Regions from separate parts of the Velazquezella soli genome, predicted to be linked through region 3. Evidence: riboswitches for the same ligand, from Rfam matches in the RefSeq annotation. Region 3 holds a riboswitch; each other region holds the start of a gene.
What was found. A riboswitch is a leader RNA that binds a small molecule or an ion and turns the genes downstream of it on or off. The one in region 3 is predicted to bind cobalamin.
Positions count from the first base shown of each region.

Region 1 (7,007 bases), on a different contig from region 3:
GACAGAAGAGCGTGTTGAGAGCGATATTCCAGACACCGATATCGCCCTCGTGCAGCGCAATGCCGACTGCCATGGCCTTGCCCGCGGCGCCGTAGTCCTCGTAGCGGATATCAGCGAGAACCTTGCCGCTATACTGGTCGATATGCATGGTGCGGTCGGAAACGGGATCGGCGCTGTCATTACTCATCGTGTCGCGAGCGATTGTCCACACACCGGTTTCCCCACTCGGAAAGGAGAGCTGGAAGCGCCCGCCGAACCCAAGCGATCTTGCCTGAGCGACAACCGCGTCCACGCCCGAGGCGTTAGAGGCTAATGGCATTGCGTGGCCATTATGCGCAGCATGGGGATCAGATGCGGGCATCGGGGTCTGTTCCAGCACCCACGGAACCTGCTTGACGCCCTCATGGTTCATACTCGCATGGGTGACATCCGACAGCGGCACATTATCCCATTTTTCCGCAGGAAATGTGCTCCAGGCCTGTGTCATCTTCTCACCCCAGACCCCAGCCCACGTCAGGCCGGAAAGGAGAAAGGCGAAAAGGATGAGGGCGATGTAAACACCCACAGTCTGGTGCAGTGATTTCCAAACTTGCCGGCCACGAAACTGCGGGATAAGCGATTTCGCCAGACTGCGTTCGCCGCGTGGCCACCACAAATAAAGACCCGTGATGATGAGAACGATGCCGAAACCCGCGGCTATCTCAATCAGTCGGTCGCCGACTGTTCCAATCAGCAAGGTCCCATGGATGAGATTGGCCAGATCGTAGAGCGCATCACGGCGATCCCATGTTCCGATAACCGTTCCCCGATATTGATCGACAGCCACCATGGTTGCCTTTTCGCCCGAATTGACGCGAAAGACGGCCGGCTGTGTTTCCGAGCGGGGCACGATGTACTGGGTTACAGCACCTCTTGGCACGGCAGCTTTTGCCGCCTCAGCCTGTTGCGAGACGGCAAGCGCCTGGTGCGCGGGGGCGACGGTGTAAAATTTTTCTCCGTCACGCCCCACCAGGACCGATGACCAAAGCATGATGAGCCCTGTTACGGCGAGTATCAGAAGAAAAGGCGCGACGTACAGTCCGGCATAAAAATGCCAGCGCCAGGCGGTGTTGTAGAAGTCGCGCGTGCTGCGATTGTCGGCTTTTCCCGCCGTGGGTTCTGCGATCACGGTCATACGTATCCCCTCTGGTACGATGTCGCTGCGTTGAATGGATGTTGGATTGATCGTGCGCCTGAGCGATGCTCCGTCCGGCGGGGACGAAGGCGCAATCTGCCGGATTTCTGCCGTCAGACGCTCTGCTGGCTACGAAAGCGCAGCGGAGAGCGAACGCAGACGGCTATCGATTGCTACTCCCCCTCTCGGAGAGACGATCGATAGGGCAGACGATCAAATGTCAGATAGCGAGGGGAGGGCCTCTGGCGGAGGCGCCGGATGGTAGGAAGGAGCGGGGTGCAAGCTCGATTGCTACTGATTGAGCATGTGCGACTTCGCGCAGGATGGGCGCGCCAAATGTGTCGGTGGGCGTCGGCAGGATAGTTGCGGCGGCCAGTCGGCAAGCTTCGCAAAATCCGCCGGCCTTCTGGCCATGCTGATGTGTCTTGCCATCTTCTGATGGAAGGCAAAGCACTGGCAAAGTTCCGTCAGGAAGAATGTAGGCGGCAATTTCGCTGGCTGGAATTGGGCCAGCGTCGAGGACAGGTGTCTTATGGGCGAACCCGAGCAAAAGGAATGCGAGTGCGCATGCGATGCACAGCCCCCATTGCCGCAAATGCCCAAAATTCCGGATCATCTCATCGATCTGCCCGTGAAACCTGACGGATGTCATACTCCCTCGATCGGGACGGCGCAATGTGTCGCAAGCGTGGTGACAATTTGACGCGTGGCGGGCGAGCAGCGTGTCAGTCAAGGCTTGGTTCGACTTCGCCTTTGTGGCAGACAATTCACACCGCGAACGTTGCGAGCGGTCTCGAAGCTCTGAAAGATGGTCTTATGAAAGCTGCCCCGAACACTGCCAAGGCTATGTCCGATCACTGGAACGGGCGCGCCCATCGCTTCAACGGTGCGGCCTCACACAAACGTCATCACGACGACTGGAAACGCGTGTTCTCCGCTGCACTCGGTGACAACATCCGCGATGCTGTCGATCTTGGATGCGGCACAGGGGCCTGCGCATTGTTGCTCGCGGAGCTCGGCCATCGGGTCACCGCAGTGGATGGTTCAGAGGGCATGCTGTCCCACGCGCGTCAAGATGCCGAGGCCCGCGGCCTCGACCTGACCTTTGTCCATTCGACGATGGATGACGCCGAAATTCCTGACGCGAGCGTCGATATCGTTACCTTGCGCAATGTTCTATGGACGCTTGAGAACCCGGCGGGTGCGCTGTCCCTGGCTCACCGCATCCTGAGGCCCGGTGGCAAGCTTCTGGTGTCGGACGGCCTGTGGTTCCTGCATCGCAAAAACGACAGCGCAGTTGAGTTCGGCAAGGAACTGCCGTTTTTTAACGGCCTGACGGATATTGATGCGCGTGCACTGCTGCATGAGGCTGGCTTCGGCGACGTGCAGTCGTGGAAGCATCTCTTTGAAACGCATCCCTATGGTGCCGTCTACGATGATAGCACACAGCAGATCGAATATTTCGTGCTGACAGCGACAAAGCCGCGCTGACGCAGATCCAAAGCTTGCGTGGCAAATCCAAGCCTGTATAGCTTTCAACCGTCGGTTCCCGTAAGGGACGAACAGGGAATTCGAAACGGAGCGATCCGTCAAACGAAACTGCCCCCGCAACTGTAGGCGGCGAGCATCCTTTCATCGGCCACTGGGCGCTTTGCCCGGGAAGGCGAAAGGACGCAGCGACCCGCCAGTCAGGAGACCTGCCGACACCTGGGTAAACTAATGCCGGCGGGGTGTCCGGAGGAGGAAGCGGATGTTTGCAGCGTTCTTGCGTGCTGTTTCGAATGGCGGTGAAAACTGGCAGGCGGGTGTCCCATGCCGTCTCGACGATCCCCGATCGGGTCCTTTTCACTGACCGGAGATTGATCATGACGAAACTCAAGGCAGCGCTTGCCTTTTCGACCCTTCTGTTCGCGAGCTCGGGCGCTTATGCTGCCTCGACGACCTATCCGCTCAAGATCAGCAATTGCGGTCAGGAACTGACCTTCAATGCTGCGCCTAAAAGCGTTGCAACCGTCGGCCAGTCGACGACTGAGATGCTCTATGAGCTCGGCCTCGGCGACAAAGTTGTTGGCACGTCGGTTTGGTTCAACGAGGTTCTGCCGGAGTTCAAGGACGTCAATGCCAAGGTGCCGCGTCTGGCGGACAACCATCCCGGTTTCGAAGCCGTGGCTTCCAAGAAGCCCGAGCTGGTGACGACCCAGTTCGAGGTCCATGTCGGCCCGCAGGGCGTGGTCGGCACGCGCCAGCAGTTCAACGAGCTCGGCATCAATGTCTATGCCATGCCCGCCGATTGCGTCGGCAAGGACAACATGTCGGGCGGCGACGGTTCGCGCAAAGTCCCGTTCTCGATCGACACGGTTTACCGCGCCGTCGATGAACTCTCGACGATTTTCGACGTGCAGGATCGCGGTGACAAGCTCGAAGAACAGCTTCGCTCACGCGTGTCCGCCGCTGCCGCAAAGGCGAAGTCGCTCGATCTGAAGGACGTTTCTGCCGTCTTCTGGTTCTCCAGCGCCGATATCGATCTCGATCCCTTTGTCGCTGGCCAGAAGGGTATTCCCGGCTTTATCATGAATACGCTCGGCGTGAAGAACGTGGTGGAGAGCGATGAGGAATATCCGTCCGTCGGTTGGGAGACGATCGCCAAGGCCAATCCGGATGTCATCATCATCGCGCGCATGGATCGCCGCCGTTATCCGGCCGACGACTATCAGGTTAAGCTCGACTACCTGAAGAGCGATCCGGTGACCCGTGAGATGGAGGCCGTCAAGAACGGCAATATCGTCGTGGTCGATGCCCACGCCGTCCATGCCGGCATTCGCATCCCGACCGGCATTGAAACTGTCGCCGACGCGCTTGAAGACATTAAGGGCAAGCAGTGACCGATATCGCAGTGGAGCGGGACGGGAGGATCGCCACGCGCCTGATCGGTTATCTGGCCGGCTCCGTCCTCCTGCTCCTCATGGCCATTGCGCTGGGCGTCTCCGTCGGGGAGACGTCCATGCCGATCCATCTTGTCGGCCAGACGCTGGCCAACAAGATGTTCGGCGCATCCTATGCCATCGATTCGATCGACGCTGGCATCATCTGGAACTATAGGCTCACACGCGCCATCGTGGCGGCCTGCTGCGGTGCGTCACTGGCCGTGTCCGGCGTCGTCCTGCAAGCGATGCTGCGCAATACGCTGGCTGATCCGTATATTCTCGGTATCTCCGCTGGTGCATCAACGGGTGCTGTCACCATCCTGATCTTGGGTATCGGCGGTGGACTTCTTTCGCTCTCGCTTGGTGCCTTTGCCGGTTCGCTCATCGCCTTTCTTCTGGTGGTGATGCTGGCGCGCGCTGCAGGCGGCGGTGTCGGCATTCAGGCGACCGGGCTGATCATCCTCGCCGGCATCGCCGGTTCGCAACTCTTCAATGCCCTGACCTCCTTCATCATCACCCGATCCGCCAATGCTGAGCAGGTGCGCGGCGTGATGTTCTGGCTGATGGGGAACCTCAGCGGCGTACGCTGGAACGATGTCATGCTGGCCGTTCCGATCGCCATTCTGGGTGTCTGTATTTGCATGTGGCATCGCCGGGCGCTGGATGCCTTCACCTTCGGTGCGGACTCCGCGGCCTCTCTCGGAGTGCCCGTCCGAAAGATCCAGGCGATCGTTATCGGAACGGCGGCGATGATGACCGCTGTCATGGTCAGCATTGTCGGATCGATCGGTTTCGTCGGCATCGTTATTCCCCATGCCGCGCGCTTTCTCGTCGGGCCGCGTCACGCCCGCCTTCTGCCCGTGTCGGCGCTGATGGGAGCGGTTTTTCTCGTGCTTGCCGATATCGGCTCGCGGGTGCTGGTGCCCAATCAGGTCCTGCCGATCGGCGTCATCACCGCCCTTGTCGGCGCACCGGGATTCGCCATCATCCTCATTCGCGGAAGGCGCATTCGATGATCCTCACCGCTGACAGTTTGAGCTGGAAGGTCCGCGGTACCAGCATCCTGGAAAAGGTATCTCTCGACGTACAGGACGGAGAGACGCTTGGATTGATCGGGCCGAACGGTTCCGGCAAATCGACCCTGTTGAAACTGCTGGCCGGCATCCTCACACTATCATCAGGTGGCGTCTCGCTTCAAGGCCAAGCCATGGCGCGGATGAACCGGCGACAGGTTGGTCAGACCTTGGCCTTTGTCGAGCAGCAAAGCGATACGCTCGAGCGACTGACTGTCCTCGACGCGGTAGAGCTCGGTCGAACGGCGTGGCTGTCGGCGCTGCAGCCGTGGTCGGCAGGGGATGATTGGATCGTCGCAGAGGCCCTGCGACAGGTCGATATGGCCGGCATGGAAAAGCGATCGTGGCACACACTGTCAGGTGGGGAAAAACAGCGCGTCCATATCGCCCGTGCGCTCGCACAGCAGCCTAAAATCCTGCTGCTCGACGAGCCGACCAACCATCTCGATATTCAGCATCAGCTCTCTATCCTCGGTCTCGTCAAGGCGCTTCCCGTCACGTCGGTGATCGCGCTCCATGATCTCAATCAGGCGATGACCTGCGACCGCATCGGCGTAATGTCGAAAGGTGCGCTTCTGGCCTTGGGGACTCCTGCCGAGATTCTGACGCTCGACCTGATCCGCAACGTTTTTGGTGTCACGGCCCGTTTTATCGAAGACACGGATGGCTCAAGCCTGATCCGGTTCCAATCCATTCAATGAGGTTCTCATGCGATCCATTTTCTTTGCCACTCTCCTGGCTCTGGCGCCAGTCGCTGCCCATGCCGAGACTTTCGAAGTAAAGATGCTGAACGGCAATGCCACCGGCGGCATGGCTTTCGAACCGGATTTCCTGTCGCTGAAACCAGGTGACATGGTGAAGTTCCTGGCGACGCAGCGGGGGCATAATGCAGCTACGATCAAGGATTTCCTCCCGAAAGGAGCCACTCCGTTCAAGGGCAAGATCAATCAGGAGATCGAAGTCACCTTCACCGAGGAAGGCTTTTACGGGATCATGTGCACGCCGCACTACGACATGGGCATGGTCATGGTCGTGCGAGTTGGTGACGCGCCGCTGGCCGAAATGAAGCTGCCGGATGATGTGCGACCGGGGGCAGTGAAGCATATTGGTCAGATTGTTGAACGGAATCAATAAGATTACGTTTCAATAATGGGTCGATAGTTCGATTCCGCTCAAGAGCGAATAGGCGAACGGACATGGCTACTTTGCGCCCGCATATCAGTCGTTCATTCGGTTCCCAACCCGTACTGAAAGCCGTCGATCGCCGCTTCCCATGGCGCAATAAGCAGAGAGTTGTCGGTCGGTGTGCGCCCTGGTAGCGAAGAACAGCGCGGGGAGCAGGCTTTGCTCCTGGAACAGATGGAAGTACCTCAATCAACGTGATCGGCCGAGGCTAACGCCAATCCCGACCAACAGCAGGCGCTCAGAAACTTCGTCCATACGGAATAACCGATCGCCCGCACAGCCACTGATATGAACAGGAAGGCAAAGTGCATATGGCCGGGTCTGCCTATTTTCGCGTGGTGTTGCTACTGTGTGAGTATAAATTGGGCCTTGACTTCGGCCGGAACTGGTGTGGATTGTTACATAGTATTGTTGTGCCCCAGTCCCCGTCAGAAGGTACGCACAGGCCCGTTTTCTTAAATCAAAATGGAGAGCACTCATGGCACTTAAACCAGGACCAAAGCCGATAGCAAAATCCACAGGGAAACCGGACCAGCGCCGCCGTGATAACAAAACCACACCAGGGAATAACCCGTCCCTCAAACCTAGCAAGTCCACCAAATAAAGCACATGAAAGACGGCTCTCGCCGATTTGCACTTCTACCCCGGCAT
Region 1 is NZ_CDRNXF010000002.1:186,272-193,278, reverse strand. Features, by position in the region: gene AC0JZ8_RS02675 (PepSY-associated TM helix domain-containing protein) at 1-1,174, opposite strand, end outside; gene AC0JZ8_RS02670 (class I SAM-dependent methyltransferase) at 2,021-2,665, shown strand; cobalamin riboswitch at 2,701-2,893, shown strand; gene AC0JZ8_RS02665 (ABC transporter substrate-binding protein) at 3,040-4,056, shown strand; gene AC0JZ8_RS02660 (FecCD family ABC transporter permease) at 4,137-5,114, shown strand; gene AC0JZ8_RS02655 (ABC transporter ATP-binding protein) at 5,111-5,872, shown strand; gene AC0JZ8_RS02650 (pseudoazurin) at 5,955-6,305, shown strand.
Region 1: linked by a shared signal. The riboswitch ahead of AC0JZ8_RS02665 (ABC transporter substrate-binding protein) and the one ahead of AC0JZ8_RS10350 (ABC transporter substrate-binding protein) in region 3 are both predicted to bind cobalamin.

Region 2 (7,007 bases), 830 kb from region 3:
GGGCGAGCCCGGCGACGACCAGCGACTTGCCCACATCCGAGCCCGTCCCCTGAAACATGAGAGCGCGCGCCACCACCCGTCAGAACTCGATGCCGGCCTGGGCTTTGACGCCGGCCTTGAAGTGATGCTTGACGAGCGTCATCTCGGTCACCAGATCCGCCGCCTCGATCAGAGCCGGTTTTGCATTACGGCCGGTGACGACCACGTGCAGATCCGCCCGGCGCGCCTGTAACTGGGCAACGACCGTTTCGAGATCGAGATAATCGTAACGCAACGCGATATTGAGTTCGTCGAAAATGACGAGGCCGATCGTTTCATCCGCCATCAGTTCGAGTGCCATGCCCCAGGCCTTCTCGGCAGCGGCGATGTCGCGCTTGAGATCCTGGGTTTCCCAGGTAAAGCCCTCGCCCATTGTGTGCCAGGCGATGCGGTCGCCGAACACCGCAAGCGCCGGCTGCTCCCCGGTCGACCATGCGCCCTTGATGAACTGCACGATCCCGACGCGGCGGTTGTGGCCAAGCGTGCGCAGCGCCAGCCCGAAGGCCGCCGTCGACTTGCCCTTGCCGGAGCCGGTATGAACCATGAGGAGACCCTTTTCGACGGTCTTCTCCGCGACTTCGGCATCCTGAACCGCCTTGCGGTTTTCCATCTTCGCCCGGTGGCGCTGCTCGGTGGTCTGATCGATTTCCTTCAACGGACTGCAAGCTCCTTGGACGTGTTCGAGATTCCCTCACCTGCCCGGAAGCGCTCGCGGATGACGCCGGAAAGCGCTCCGAGAACGGCCCAGAAGACGAGGTTCGTCGCGTAGACGGCATTGACGAACCGCGCATGCAGTTCGATCGGCACCGCGGTGTCATGGGTCGGCGGCAGCGGTGCACCGATGATGTGCGGAGCAACCAGCAGGACGACCGCCAGAGCCGCAAGAAGGGCGGAACGGGTATAGGCAAGCAGCCCGAGGGCCAGGGCAGTGCAGACGGCCGTCGCAATCCACCAGATCTGCCGCGGTCCCAGTTCGGCGGCCGGCATGCCCGGAAGTTCCGGCGGCAGACCGAGGCCGGGTGCAAGGCTGACGGTGAGGAAGCCGGCAATGCCGAACATCAACCCGCCGCGCCATCCACCAAACCCGCCGTGTGCTTCGGCAATGGCGATGGCAACCAGCGCAAAACCGATGGCCGACAGTGCATTGGCGGCAGCCGTGTAGGCAAAGCGCTCGAGCCCGTCGGCCGGCGCCCATGCCTCTTCGGCGTGATGATGCTGAGCGGAAGCCGGCGCTGCAGTGCTGGCTGCCGTATCCGGAGCTGTGCCATGGCTATGTCCGGCAGCGCCGCCGGCATGTTCATAGGTCTCTGCCGCCAGAATAAGCGGCACGACGGAAAAGCTTTGCATCACAGTCATCAGAAGCCCGGACAAAAGCCCTGCGATCACCGCCGTGAGGACGATGTTACGAAACAGCGACATTGGGAAAATTCCTCTTAGTGGCAGGGAAAGGCCAGCGAGTGGCGCGTATCGTGGGCCGCATTGTGCACGGCCTCGATGTGCGAGAAGCCGACAAAGCCTACGATGAACAGGCCGAGTATGGCCGTCATGCCAAGAGGAATGATTTTCGATGCGGAAACGCTGGCTGCACCGGCAGCAGAGTTCGTAACCATGGACGTCGTCTTTCTGCCCTCCACCCGAGGACTTTCACTGTGCCTATCGTCTCCGGCAGGTCTCCTGGCTCGCGGATCGAACGCCTCTGACCCGCCTTCCCGGATGTCTCCAGTGGCATGTTGAGCAGAGACTTTCCGCTTACAGTTGCGGGGGCAGCCGCGGGTTTGACGTCAAGATATCGTCGCACCGCATTCCCTTCGATGAGCCCTCTCGGGCACCAAAGACAGGGTCACTATAGACGGTTTCCCCACACGGGCAATCGCCTTTGCGACATTGACACTGCCCTGCGACAAGGCTTAGGTGACTGCGATACGGTCCCTTGCCGGCAACAGTAGGGGCTAAGAGAGAATGCGGTGCGAACCCGGGATCATCTTTAAGATCCCATGGTTCAATGCCGCGGCTGCCCCCGCAACTGTAAGCGGCGAGCCATCCTGCCACTATGGCCACTGGAGAAATCCGGGAAGGCAGGCGGATGGTGACGACCCGCGAGCCAGGAGACCTGCCGTTCGAAAACGCGCCTTTCCGGGCGGGGTGCTCCGGTAAAGCTTCTTTCACTCTGCAGGATTGGCTTGCCTTCCTGTCGTGCACCCCGATGTTATTGGCTTGGGCGGTAGTGCGACACGATGGTGATTGACGAACGAAAAGACGAGCGCGATGCGTCCGCAGACGGCCTTGCCGGCGAGCCGGATGTGACGATTTTCGTCTGCACCAATTGTCGCGAGGCATCCGACAGCGAAGCGCGCCCGGGCATCGGCCTGATGGCAGCACTTCGCGAGGCAGCTGCCGGCAAGCCGCTTTCGGTTAAACCCGTGACCTGTCTCGCCAACTGCGAGAAAAGCCCAAGTGCTGCCTTCAGACATCGCTCCGGCTGGTCCTATGTCTTTGGTCATCTGTCGCTCGACAATGTCGAGGACATCGTGACCGGCGCGATGATGCTGGCTGATGACGAGCGCGGTTTCCTTCCCCTTCGCGGCCGCCCCATGTGCCTTCGCGGCAAGGGCATGACGGCCCGCATTCCCCCATTCCAGCACCACGAGGACCTGCCTTCATGAGCGTTTCATTCGACCGCGTTCCCTGCACCGTGATCACCGGGTTTCTCGGTGCCGGCAAGACAACGCTGATCCGTCACCTGATCGAAAACCTCAAGGGCAAGCGGCTCGCGATCATCGTCAACGAGTTCGGCGATGTCGGCATCGATGGCGACGTGTTGAAGAGCTGCGGCATCGAAAGCTGCCCTGATGACAACATTATCGAACTTGCCAACGGCTGCATCTGCTGCACCGTCGCCGACGACTTCGTTCCGGCGATCGACCAGATCCTGGCCCGCGAGCCCCGCGTCGATCAAATCCTGATCGAAACCTCGGGCCTTGCCCTGCCGAAGCCGCTCGTCCAGGCCTTCCAGTGGCCGGATGTGAAGGCCCGCGTCACCGTCGATGCCGTCATTGCCGTGGTGGATGGTCTGGCGCTCGCCCAAGGCCGCGTTGCCGACGATCACGAGGCACTGGAAGCGCAGCGCAGCCAGGATAGCTCGATCGACCACGACGACCCGGTCGAGGAAGTGTTCGAAGACCAGATCGCCTGCGCCGACATGATCGTGCTGACCAAGACGGACCTTCTCGACCAGGCTTCGCTTGCCGCCGCCAAGGGCCGCATTCAGGCGCATCTGCCACGGGCGGTGAAGATCGTGCCGGCTGCAAACGGCGCCGTCGATCCGAGCGTGCTGATCGGTCTCGGCCTTGCCGTCGAGGACGATATTGAAAACCGCAAGACCCATCATGACGACGAGCTGGATCACGATCACGACGATTTCGACAGTTTCGTCATCGATATTCCAGCCGTTGCCGATGCGGACGAACTCGCTGCCCGCATTTCCGCCACGGCGGAAGCGGAAAACGTGCTGCGCATCAAGGGTTTTGTCGACGTTGCCAACAAGCCTATGCGCCTTCAGGTCCAGGCGGTCGGTTCGCGCGTGAATCATTACTTTGACCGCGCCTGGGGCCCCGGCGAGACCCGCCAGAGCCGCCTCGTCGTGATCGGTGAAAAGGGGATGGACCGGGCGGCGATCGAAAAGATGCTGGCAGCATAAGAGGGCTGTAGAAGGAAAAGGATGCATATTCTCGCCACCACCTCGTCGTCGCTCGACGACCTGATCGAGCCGGTCGACCTTAACCAGTCGCCGGCGGATGTGGTGGTGCTGTCTTTTTCCGGCAGTGACCTGAACGGCATTGCAGCGGGTTGGAGCGATGGCAAGGCGAGCCTCTGCCTCACCAATATCTCCGACCTGCGCCATCCGATGTCCGTCGATCTGTGGCTCGAAAAGACCGCCGCCCACGCGCGCTTTATCCTGGTGCGCATTCTCGGCGGCTATGATCGCTGGGCCTATGGCGCCGATCAGCTGTCGCGACTGGCGAAGCGCAAGAAGATCCCGCTCGCGATGCTGCCAGGGGAATGCAGCATCAGCGACGACCGCCTGGCGGCTGCCTCGACAGTGCCCGATGCGACGCTGACGGACGTTCTTGCCTTCTTCCGCGAAGGCGGGCCGGACAATATGCAGCTTCTGGCGCGCCGCCTGGATGCCCTGGCAAGCGGCGACACGCAAAGCTTGCCGACCGCGACACCGATGCCGAAGCGGGGCTTCTACAAGCCCGGCCACGGCATCTCGACCGCCGATGAGCTTACTGCTGGTTTCCCGCCCGATGCGCAGCGGCTGCCGATCCTGTTCTACCGCTCCACCTTGCTTGCCAATGATGCGGCCCCGGTCGACGCGATGTACGAGGCGCTGGCCGCCCGCGGGTTCGCACCGATGCCGATGTTCGTCGGCGGCCTGAAGGATGCGGAAACCATCGGCTTTGTCGAACAGGCGATCGCAGAGCTCGATCCGGCCGCCATTCTCACCACGACCGCCTTTGCAAGTGCGACCGACGACAACGGCGACACGATTTTCGACCGCTCAGGGATTCCCGTCTTCCAGCTGGTCACCGCAACGACTCGGCGGGACGGATGGATGGAAGGCCGCCGCGGCCTCAACCCTTCTGATCTTGCCATGCATGTCGTGCTGCCGGAACTGGACGGCCGCATTCTCGCCGGCGCGATCTCGTTCAAGGCCGGCGACAAGACGGCCGATCTCATCAACCAGCCCGAACCTGACCGTATCGAACACGTCGCAGACCGGATCGCCGCCTTCCTTGCGATGAAGACCGTGTCCCGCGCCGAGCGAAAGCTCGTCATCCTGATGCCGGATTATCCGAATGCGCCGGGCCGCACCGGTTATGCCGTCGGCCTCGACGTGCCGCAAAGCGTTCTCACGATCCTCAGCACGCTATCGACAGCCGGCTACTCTATTTCCGATATCCCGCAAACCCCGCGCGCGCTTCTGGATCTTCTGGCCGCCAGGACAGTGCAATATCCGCTGGCAACCTACAGCCCTTCAGCTGGCATTGATTCCGCCTGGGGCGAGCCCGCAATGGATGCGGATCTGGAAGACGGTGCCTACCGTTTCCGCGCCGCGCAGTTCGGGAACGTCACGGTGGCGCTTGCCCCGGACCGCGGCCGCGATGCAGACCGCCGCGCCGACTATCACAGCCCCGACCTGCCGCCGCGCCATGCCCTCAATGCGTTCGGTCAGTGGATGCGTGATGCCGTGTGTGCCCATGCGATCGTTCATGTCGGCGCCCATGGCACGCTGGAATGGCTGCCTGGGAAAACCGTGGCGCTGTCGAAAGACTGCTTTCCGGAGCTTGTGACCGGTGGCCTGCCGGTCATCTATCCGTTCATCGTATCCAATCCCGGCGAGGCGGCGGTTGCCAAGCGGCGCATTTCCGCAGTGACCATCGGACACCTGCCGCCGGTTCTTACCGGTGCAGGCCTTTCGGTTGAGCAAACGAAACTCGAGCTGCTGGTCGACGAATACGCGCAGGCGGACGGGCTGGACAGGCGCCGCCGCGACCGGCTGGCGAAACTGATCGTCGAGACCGCGGGCGACTGCGGACTGGCATCGGAGGCCGGGATCACAGGGGATGACGACCCCGACACGGCGCTCAGCCGCATCGACGCGTTTCTCTGCGATCTCAAGGACTTCGCCATCAAGGACGGCCAGCACGTGTTCGGCGAAATCGCAGCCGGCGATGACGATCCGCTGCGGATCGCCAGTGCCGGCACCGAAATGCAGGCGCTGCTCGATGCTCTCGATGGCCGGCATATCCGCCCCGGACCGTCGGGTGCACCCGCCCGTGGACGCCGCGACGTGATGCCGACCGGCCGCAATCTCTACGCCAGCGATCCGCGCACCCTGCCGACCCCGACCGCGTTCGAGCTCGGCAAGCGCGCCGCCGACGAGATATTGCGTCGCTACCTTCAGGACCATGGCGACTGGCCGAAAAGCCTCGTCTTCGACCTATGGGGCAGCGCTTCGCTTCGAAGCGGCGGCGAGGAAGTGGCGCAGGTTCTGGCGCTGATGGGTGCGAGACCCGTACAGGACGCCGCGACCGGCCGCGTCACCGGTATCGAGGTTCTGGCGCCGGCCACGCTTGGCCGCCCGCGTATCGATGTCAGCCTTCGGATTTCCGGCCTGTTCCGCGACATGTTTCCGGCACTGATAGCACTTCTCGATGCGGCCATGCGGGCGATTGCCGCGCGTGAGGAAGCACCGGGTGACAATCCGCTGGCAGAGGATGCGCAGACGCTCGGCCATGTGCCCCCGCGCATCTTCGGTTCGGCCCCCGGCACCTACGGTTCCGGCATCGAGGAAAAGCTTGCCGACGGCAGCTGGGGCGAACGCGAGGAACTCGGCCGTCTCTATCTCGACGCCACCAGCCACGCATTCGGCGGTGCCGATGGCGACGGCGTCCACGTTCCCGGCGGGTTTGCCGAAAGAATCGGCAGCGCCGACCTTCTCGTCCATACCGGCGATGATCCCGGTCGCGATCTTCTCGACGGCTCCGCCGACGTTGCCTTTATCGGCGGATTTTCCGCAGCTGTGGCGGCTTTGGGCGGCAAGGCAGATATGATCGCGCTCGATACGACCGATCCGCAGAAGCCGAAAGCACGCTCCATTTCCGAGGCCGTGACCCGCGTCGTGCGCGCCCGTGCCGTCAATCCGCGCTTTATCGCCGGCCAGATGCGCCACGGTCCCCGCGGTGCAGCCGAACTGGTCGAAGCCGTCGACCGCTTGATCGGCTTTGCCGAGACCACCCACGCCGTTCCGCAATCGCTGATCGACGCGACCTATGACGCCTATCTGGGCGACGAGAAAGTCCGCGACTTCCTGATTTCCCAGAACCCCGAAGGCGCCCGCTACATGGGCCTGCGGTTCCGCGCGGCACTCGATCGCGGTCTCTGGCATCCGCGCCGCAACGCGG
Region 2 is NZ_CDRNXF010000004.1:570,899-577,905, reverse strand. Features, by position in the region: gene AC0JZ8_RS06420 (cobyric acid synthase) at 1-76, opposite strand, end outside; gene cobO (cob(I)yrinic acid a,c-diamide adenosyltransferase) at 80-694, opposite strand; gene AC0JZ8_RS06410 (CbtA family protein) at 691-1,458, opposite strand; gene AC0JZ8_RS06405 (CbtB domain-containing protein) at 1,473-1,649, opposite strand; cobalamin riboswitch at 1,687-1,887, opposite strand; cobalamin riboswitch at 1,945-2,171, shown strand; gene AC0JZ8_RS06400 (DUF1636 family protein) at 2,274-2,702, shown strand; gene cobW (cobalamin biosynthesis protein CobW) at 2,699-3,736, shown strand; gene cobN (cobaltochelatase subunit CobN) at 3,758-7,007, shown strand, end outside.
Region 2: linked by a shared signal. The riboswitch ahead of AC0JZ8_RS06405 (CbtB domain-containing protein) and the one ahead of AC0JZ8_RS10350 (ABC transporter substrate-binding protein) in region 3 are both predicted to bind cobalamin.

Region 3 (7,007 bases):
AAGCCGGACCAGGTCGTTACCAACCGCTTCATCGATCCCTCGATCGGCCTGAAATGAGCGTGACCCTGCCAAGAACGACCGCAACACTGCTGGACGGCGAAGCCCTCGCCGCCCGGCTGAGGCGCGAGATGGCAGCAGAGGTTGCCGGTCTCCGCGCCCGCGGCATTGCACCGAAGATGGTGACGGTGCTGGTGGGAGACGATCCGGCCAGCGCCACCTATATCGGCCGAAAGCATGCAGACTGCGTCGAGGTCGGTATCGAGGCCATCGACCTGCGCCTGCCCTCGGATACGACCACCGAAGCCCTGCTCGACCAGATTGCCGCCGTGAATGCTGACCCCGCCATTCACGGGCAAATGGTGCAACTGCCGCTGCCGGCTGACATCGACGAGACACGCGTCATGACCGCCGTGTCGCCGGCCAAGGATATCGACGGCCTGCATCCGCAAAACCTCGGTCTGCTCCTGGCGGGAAAGCCGGGGCTCCTGCCCTGTACACCGGCTGCGATCCTTGCGCTTCTGCAGGACAATGCCGTACCGTTAGCCGGACGCCGGGTGGCCATCATCGGCCGCGGCCAGCTCGTCGGGCGCCCGCTTGCCATGCTTCTTTCAGCTCGCGGAATCGATGCGACGGTCACCCTTCTGCATAGCGGCTCGCAGGATATTGCCGAGGACATCAGGCGTGCCGATATCGTCATCGCCGCCCTCGGCCAGCCCGGTTTCGTCACCGCAGACATGGTCAAGCCCGGTGCCGCCGTCGTCGGCGTCGGCATCAGCTACGGCGCAGATGGATCGATGGTCTCGGATGTCGCAGCCGATGTCGCCGATGTCGCAGGCTGGGTGACGCCGCCGCAGGGTTCGGTCGGCGCTCTCACCCGTGCGATGCTGCTGCGCAACCTGCTGCAGATCGCCGCCGCCTAGATCGGTTCACATCAGGAACTGGATATGCAGCCGGCCGTGATGCGGTGAGGTCGAGACATGGGCTTCAACACAGAACACGTCGGCGATCATCTGCTCGGTCAGAATATCGGTGGGCGAACCGCAGGCGACCAGCCGTCCCTCCGAAAGCACGGCGATCACGTCGCAGAACCGGGCGGCGAGGTTGAGATCGTGGATCGCAACGACCGTCGTCAGCGGTAGCTCCGAGACGAGCCGCAGGATGTCGATTTGGTGCTGGATATCGAGATGGTTGGTGGGTTCGTCGAGGATCAGCACCGACGGCGACTGTGCGAGCGCCCGGGCTAACTGCACGCGCTGACGCTCGCCACCCGACAGCGTATGCCAGAACTGCTCGTGGCGATCATCCAGCCCGACGCGCACCAAGGCTTCGGTCACGATCCGGTCGTCCTCTTGCGTCCATGGCGACAGCGCCGACCGGTATGGTGTGCGTCCAAGCCGGACCACGTCGATGACGGTGACATTCGCCTCGGTTGCCGAATGCTGTTCGACCACGGAAACCCGGCGGGCGAGCTCGCGCCGTCCGAAACCGCTCATCGGCTTGCCATCGAGCGTGACCTTGCCGGCGGCGGGTGGCCGCAGACCCGCAAGCAGGCGGATCAGTGACGACTTGCCGGAACCATTGGGCCCGATCAGCCCGAGCGTCCGGCCCTCATCGACCGACACGGTGACGCCATCGACGATCACCTTGCGCCCGGCGAGCCAGCGAACCGCACTGGCGGCCAAAACCGGGGCGGAGACGGTATCGGTTGTCATGCGACCCTCCTCGCCCGGTAGAGAATGACGCAGAAGAAGGGAACGCCGACCAGCGCCGTCACCACCCCGATCGGCAGGATCTGCGGTGCGATGACGATGCGCGAGACGATATCGGCGAGCACCATGAACAGCGCCCCGATCAGCGCACAGGCCGGCAGAAGCCGGATATGGCCGGGGCCGACGATAAACCGGGCGGCATGCGGAATGACGAGCCCAACAAAGCCGATCGCGCCGACCATACTGACGATCGTCGCCGTCATCAGCGCCGTGACAAGCAACAGCACCACGCGGACCCTCCGTACCGCAATGCCGAGCGAACGCGCCGCATCCTCGCCGAAGGTAAACGCATCGAGCGCCCGCGCATGCCAGATGCAGACGACGAGCCCGACGGTCACGACCGATGCGGCAAGCGTCACCTCCGGCCAGCGGACGCCGGCAAGGCTGCCGAGCAGCCAGAACATCACGCTGCGCGCCTGTTCGGCATTGGCAGAGGTCGAGACAATGTAGGAGGTGAGCGCGTTGAACAATTGCGAGGCGGCGACGCCGGCCAGAATGGTCCGGTCCGCCGTCTGGCGTCCGCTCGACAACATTACCACGAAGACGAAGGCGATCAGCGCGCCGGCAAAGGCTCCGGCGGAAAGCGAGATCGCGCCCGCGCCAAAGCCGAGCAGCATGACGCTGACCGCACCGGTCGATGCCCCAGCCGAGATGCCGAGCACGTAAGGCTCGGCCAGCGAGTTCCGCAGCAGAGACTGGAGGATCGCCCCCGACAGCGCCAGGCCGGCGCCGCAAAACGCCGCGACCAGTGAGCGCGACAGGCGATAGTCCCAGATCACCGCTTCCTGGATGCGCGGCAAGGCCACGGCCGTAAAGCCGAGCCGGTTTGTCACCGCAGAAATCGTCGTCTCCATGGGAATGGTCATCTCACCGATCGCCACCCCGGCAACGATGGCGACGAGAAGCGCCGATAGCACGAGGAACACGCCTGCGGCACCTAGCGCCCAACGTCCGATACGGGATCGCGTCACTTGGGGCGCCTGGGCAGGTCGGGCAAATTCGCCTCATCGACGATGGCGGAAACAGGGAAAGATATCATCTCCCGCCGCACCCTAATTCGCAAGGCCGAAGGACTGGATGCCCCGGGCGAGCGTCTCGATGCCCTCGATCGTGCGGATCGTCGGGTTCATCGACTGGGCGTCCATCATCACGAAACGCTTCTTTCTCACCGCATCCAGCTGGCTGACGACGGGATCAGTCTCGAGGAACTTGATCTTCACGGCAGGATCATCCGCGGCATAGCGGCGACGGTCCATGGTGGCTACGACGATGACGGAGGGGTTGGCCTCAGCAATCGTTTCCCAGCCGACCAGCGGCCATTCTTCTTCCGTCGTCACCACATTGCGGGCGCCGATCGTGTTGAGGATATAGGCCGGTGCGCTGTTCTTGCCCGCGATAAAGGCGTCGCCCTTGGTCTCTTTGCTGGAATACCAGAAGACGATCGGCAGGTTCTTTAGCTCAACGCCCTTGATCGATGCGACGGCTGCGGCTTCGCGCTGTTTCAGGTCTGCGATCAGGGCCGTGCCCTTGTCCTCGACGTCGAAGATCTTCGAGAGCTCGGTAATCTCGCGGTAGATCAGGTCCATCTTGAACAGTTCGTTGCGAACGCCGTCCCCGCCATCGACATTGGTCTTGGCGACGCAATCGGCGGGCGAGACATAGGTGTTGATGCCGAGATCGGAAAACTGCTCGCGCTTGCCGACGGACCCCATCGGCCCGACATGCCACTCGAACTCGGCAGCAACCAGATCCGGTTCGAGACCGACGACCGATTCAAAGCTCGGGTCGTTGTCGGCAAGCCGTTTGATCTTCGCATCCACCTCTGCATAGGGCGAAAGCACCGGCCCGACCCAGACGGCAGTGCCCGCCACCTTGTCGGCCAACCCGAGCGAATAAAGCACTTCGGTCATGCCCTGACCGATCGAAACGATCTTCTGGGGCGCGTTCTCGAACGTGACGGGGCGACCGCAATTCTCGATCGTCAGCGGGTAGCTGGTCGGTGCGGCAAAGGCGAATGTGGGAAGTGCCGCAACTAAGGCGGCGATAAGCCCTGATTTCATGTCCTGTCCTTTAATAATCGGAAAAAAGGGCAGGACGACCTGAAGCCGCATCGCGGCTCGACGTCAAAATGGCGCACGAGCGCATTGCTTGCGTCATAATCATCTCCCTGCCGGAACCCCTCGTCCGGTGTTGGTTGTCCATGCCACGGCAGGTCTCCTGACTTGCGGCTCGAACGCCTTCCATCGCCTTCCCGATCGGATGATCAGTGGTATCGATGGCTGGCTCGCCGCTTACAGTTGCGAGGGCAGTCGCGGACTTGGCCCGAAAGCCTCACCGCATTCCCTTTTCATCTGCGATTGCAGAACCGTAGCGCTCCAACTGATAGGGAACACGCCGGTGCTTGTCCAGAGCGATCCCCGCGCGATCTCTGCCGTTGCTGAGTGTAATAGTATAACATACCAATTTACGCAACGGTCTATTTTGGATTGGTCGCGACCTTTGTGAGGCGCTCAATTCAGGGATGCTGTACATTAAATCGCGATGACATCGCCCTCACCCTACTCCTGCCTCTTTGGCCTGACAGCGCTCTGGTCTATGACCTTGCGGACAGATAGCCTGCGGGGCGATTCGCCGTCCTTCTGGTATGGGACGACCGGAAGGAGCTGAAGGAGACGAAGATGACGGATATTAAGAGCGGCTTGACCGAATTGAAACCGCAGATAACCGTGATCGGTGTCGGAGGCGGTGGCGGTAACGCGATCAACAACATGATCACGGAAAATCTCCACGGCGTGGAATTCATCGCCGCCAATACGGATGCCCAGGTTCTGGCAACATCCAAGGCGTCGCGCCGAATCCAGCTGGGTGCGCAGGTGACCGAAGGTCTCGGTGCTGGCTCGCTGCCGGATATCGGCCGCGCGGCGGCCGAAGAATCGATCGACGAGATCATGGATCATCTCGCCGGCTCGCACATGTGTTTCGTCACCGCCGGCATGGGCGGCGGCACCGGAACGGGTGCGGCCCCCGCGATTGCACGCGCAGCACGCTCTGCCGGCATCCTGACGGTTGCGGTCGTCACAAAACCCTTCTCGTTTGAAGGGCACCGCCGCATGAAGACGGCCAACGAGGGTATCGAAGCCCTGCGTGAAGCCGCCGATACGGTCATCGTCATTCCGAACCAGAACCTGTTTCGCATTGCCGACGCCAAGACCAGCTTCGCCGACGCCTTCATGATCGCGGACCGCGTGCTGTTTTCGGGCGTCAGCTGCATCACCGACCTGATCGTCAAGGAAGGCCTGATCAACCTCGACTTCGCCGACGTGAAATCGGTGATGAAGGGCATGGGTCGTGCGATGATGGGAACCGGCGAAGCTTCCGGCGATGGCCGCGCGCTGATCGCCGCCGAAGCCGCCATCGCCAATCCGCTGCTCGACGACATCTCGATGAAGGGCGCCAAGGGCGTGCTCATCTCGATCTCAGGCGGTACCGACATGACACTGTTCGAAGTCGATGAAGCTGCGAGCCGCATCCGTGACGAAGTCGAAGCCGAGGCCGACATCGTCGTCGGCGCGATCTTCGACAAGAACCTCGACGGCAAGTTCCGCGTGTCGGTCGTCGCAACCGGCCTCAACGGCAACCAGCAGGGCTCTTCGTCCCCGACTGCGCAGTACTAAGATCAGTCTCAGCTAATAAAAAAACGCTCCGTGGACATCCGCGGAGCGTTTTTTGTTTGTCAGACCCGAAGCCGATCAGCTTCTCGGCTTGAGATTTTCAGGGTCGTAGAGCGGCTTGTAACCGACCGCTGCGACTTCCACCGGGAAGGCCTCGTTGAAATAATCCACCGTCAGTTTCCGGCCGACCTGGCAATGCGACCAGGGCAGATAGGCGAGCGCGATGTTCTTGCCGATCGTCGGGCCGTAGGCGATCGAGGTCGTATAGGAACGCCGTCCAAGGTCGTCGATTAGAACCTCGCCCGTGTCAGGATCCATCACCGGCAGCGAGCCGACCGGATAGCGGGCGACACCGGACGCATCGACATTGTCGGTCATCAAGAGCGTGCAGAGCATCGCCGGCTGATGGTCGCGGGCCTTGTATTCGAGATGCTTCGCCTTGCCGCAAAAATCGGCTTCCTTGACCTTTGGACGGGCAAGATCCGCTTCGATCAGGTTGTACTGGGTCAGGAGATCGCCGTTCTGCAGGCGCAGGCTCTTTTCCATGCGGCGTGAGTTGGCATAGGTTTCGACGCCGAAGGCCATCACGCCGGTGGCACGCAGCGCATCCCAGACGGCAACGCCGTCCTCGTATTTCATATGCAGTTCCCAGCCCTGCTCGCCCACATAGGAGATGCGGAACGCCGTGACATGCTTGCCGGCGATCTCGATCGGCTTGATCGCGGCGAAGGCGAAGTTCTCGACATCGAGACCTTCAGGGTCGGCCACGACCTTCTTGAGGTTTTCGCGAGCGTTCGGGCCCCAGATGCCGATGGTGATGAACTTTTCCGAGACATCGGTAATGGTGACGTTGAGGCCACGATCCTGCGCGACACGCTTCATGTAGAGCAGGTCCCGCGGGCCGGCATCGGCGCCGTTGACGAGACGGCCGCGGTCAGCCAGACGGAAGACGGTGAAATCTGCCCGCACCATGCCCTCGTCGTCGAGGAAGTGGGTGTAGATACCCTTGCCGATATTGCCGTCGCCACCGATCTTGGCCGCACACAGCCATTCGAGCAGCTCGACATGGTCGGGCCCCTCGATATCGACCATGTGGAAATGCGACAGGTTGACGATGCCGCAATCCTCGCTCATCGCCAGATGCTCGGCATTCGACACGCGCCAGAAGTGGCGGCTGTCCCACTCGTTTTCGCGCTTCGGCACCCGGTCGCCGTATTTCTCCAGCAGATGCTCGTTGGCCGCGTAGCCGTGGGCACGCTCCCAGCCGCCGAGTTCCATGAAGTAACCGCCGAGTTCCTGTTCGCGGTCGTGGAACGGCGAACGCTTGGCGCCGCGGCCCGTCGCATAGGGTTCGCGCGGATGAACGGCCGGGAAATAGATCTTCTGGGCCGCCTCAAAGGTGCGCCCCTCGATGAACTCTTCCGTCAGCTGATGCGGATAGAAGCGCGCGTAATCAATGGAGTTGTGGTCGATCTCGGTGCGGCCGTCGGTCATCCAGTCGGCGATCAGCTTGCCATAGGCCGGGCCGTCCTTGACCCAGATGGCAACGCAGTACCAGAGCCCGCGC
Region 3 is NZ_CDRNXF010000004.1:1,404,603-1,411,609, reverse strand. Features, by position in the region: gene AC0JZ8_RS10370 (hypothetical protein) at 1-57, shown strand, start outside; gene AC0JZ8_RS10365 (bifunctional 5,10-methylenetetrahydrofolate dehydrogenase/5,10-methenyltetrahydrofolate cyclohydrolase) at 60-920, shown strand; gene AC0JZ8_RS10360 (ABC transporter ATP-binding protein) at 927-1,712, opposite strand; gene AC0JZ8_RS10355 (FecCD family ABC transporter permease) at 1,709-2,740, opposite strand; gene AC0JZ8_RS10350 (ABC transporter substrate-binding protein) at 2,822-3,829, opposite strand; cobalamin riboswitch at 3,960-4,154, opposite strand; gene ftsZ (cell division protein FtsZ) at 4,448-5,443, shown strand; gene AC0JZ8_RS10340 (GcvT family protein) at 5,519-7,007, opposite strand, start outside.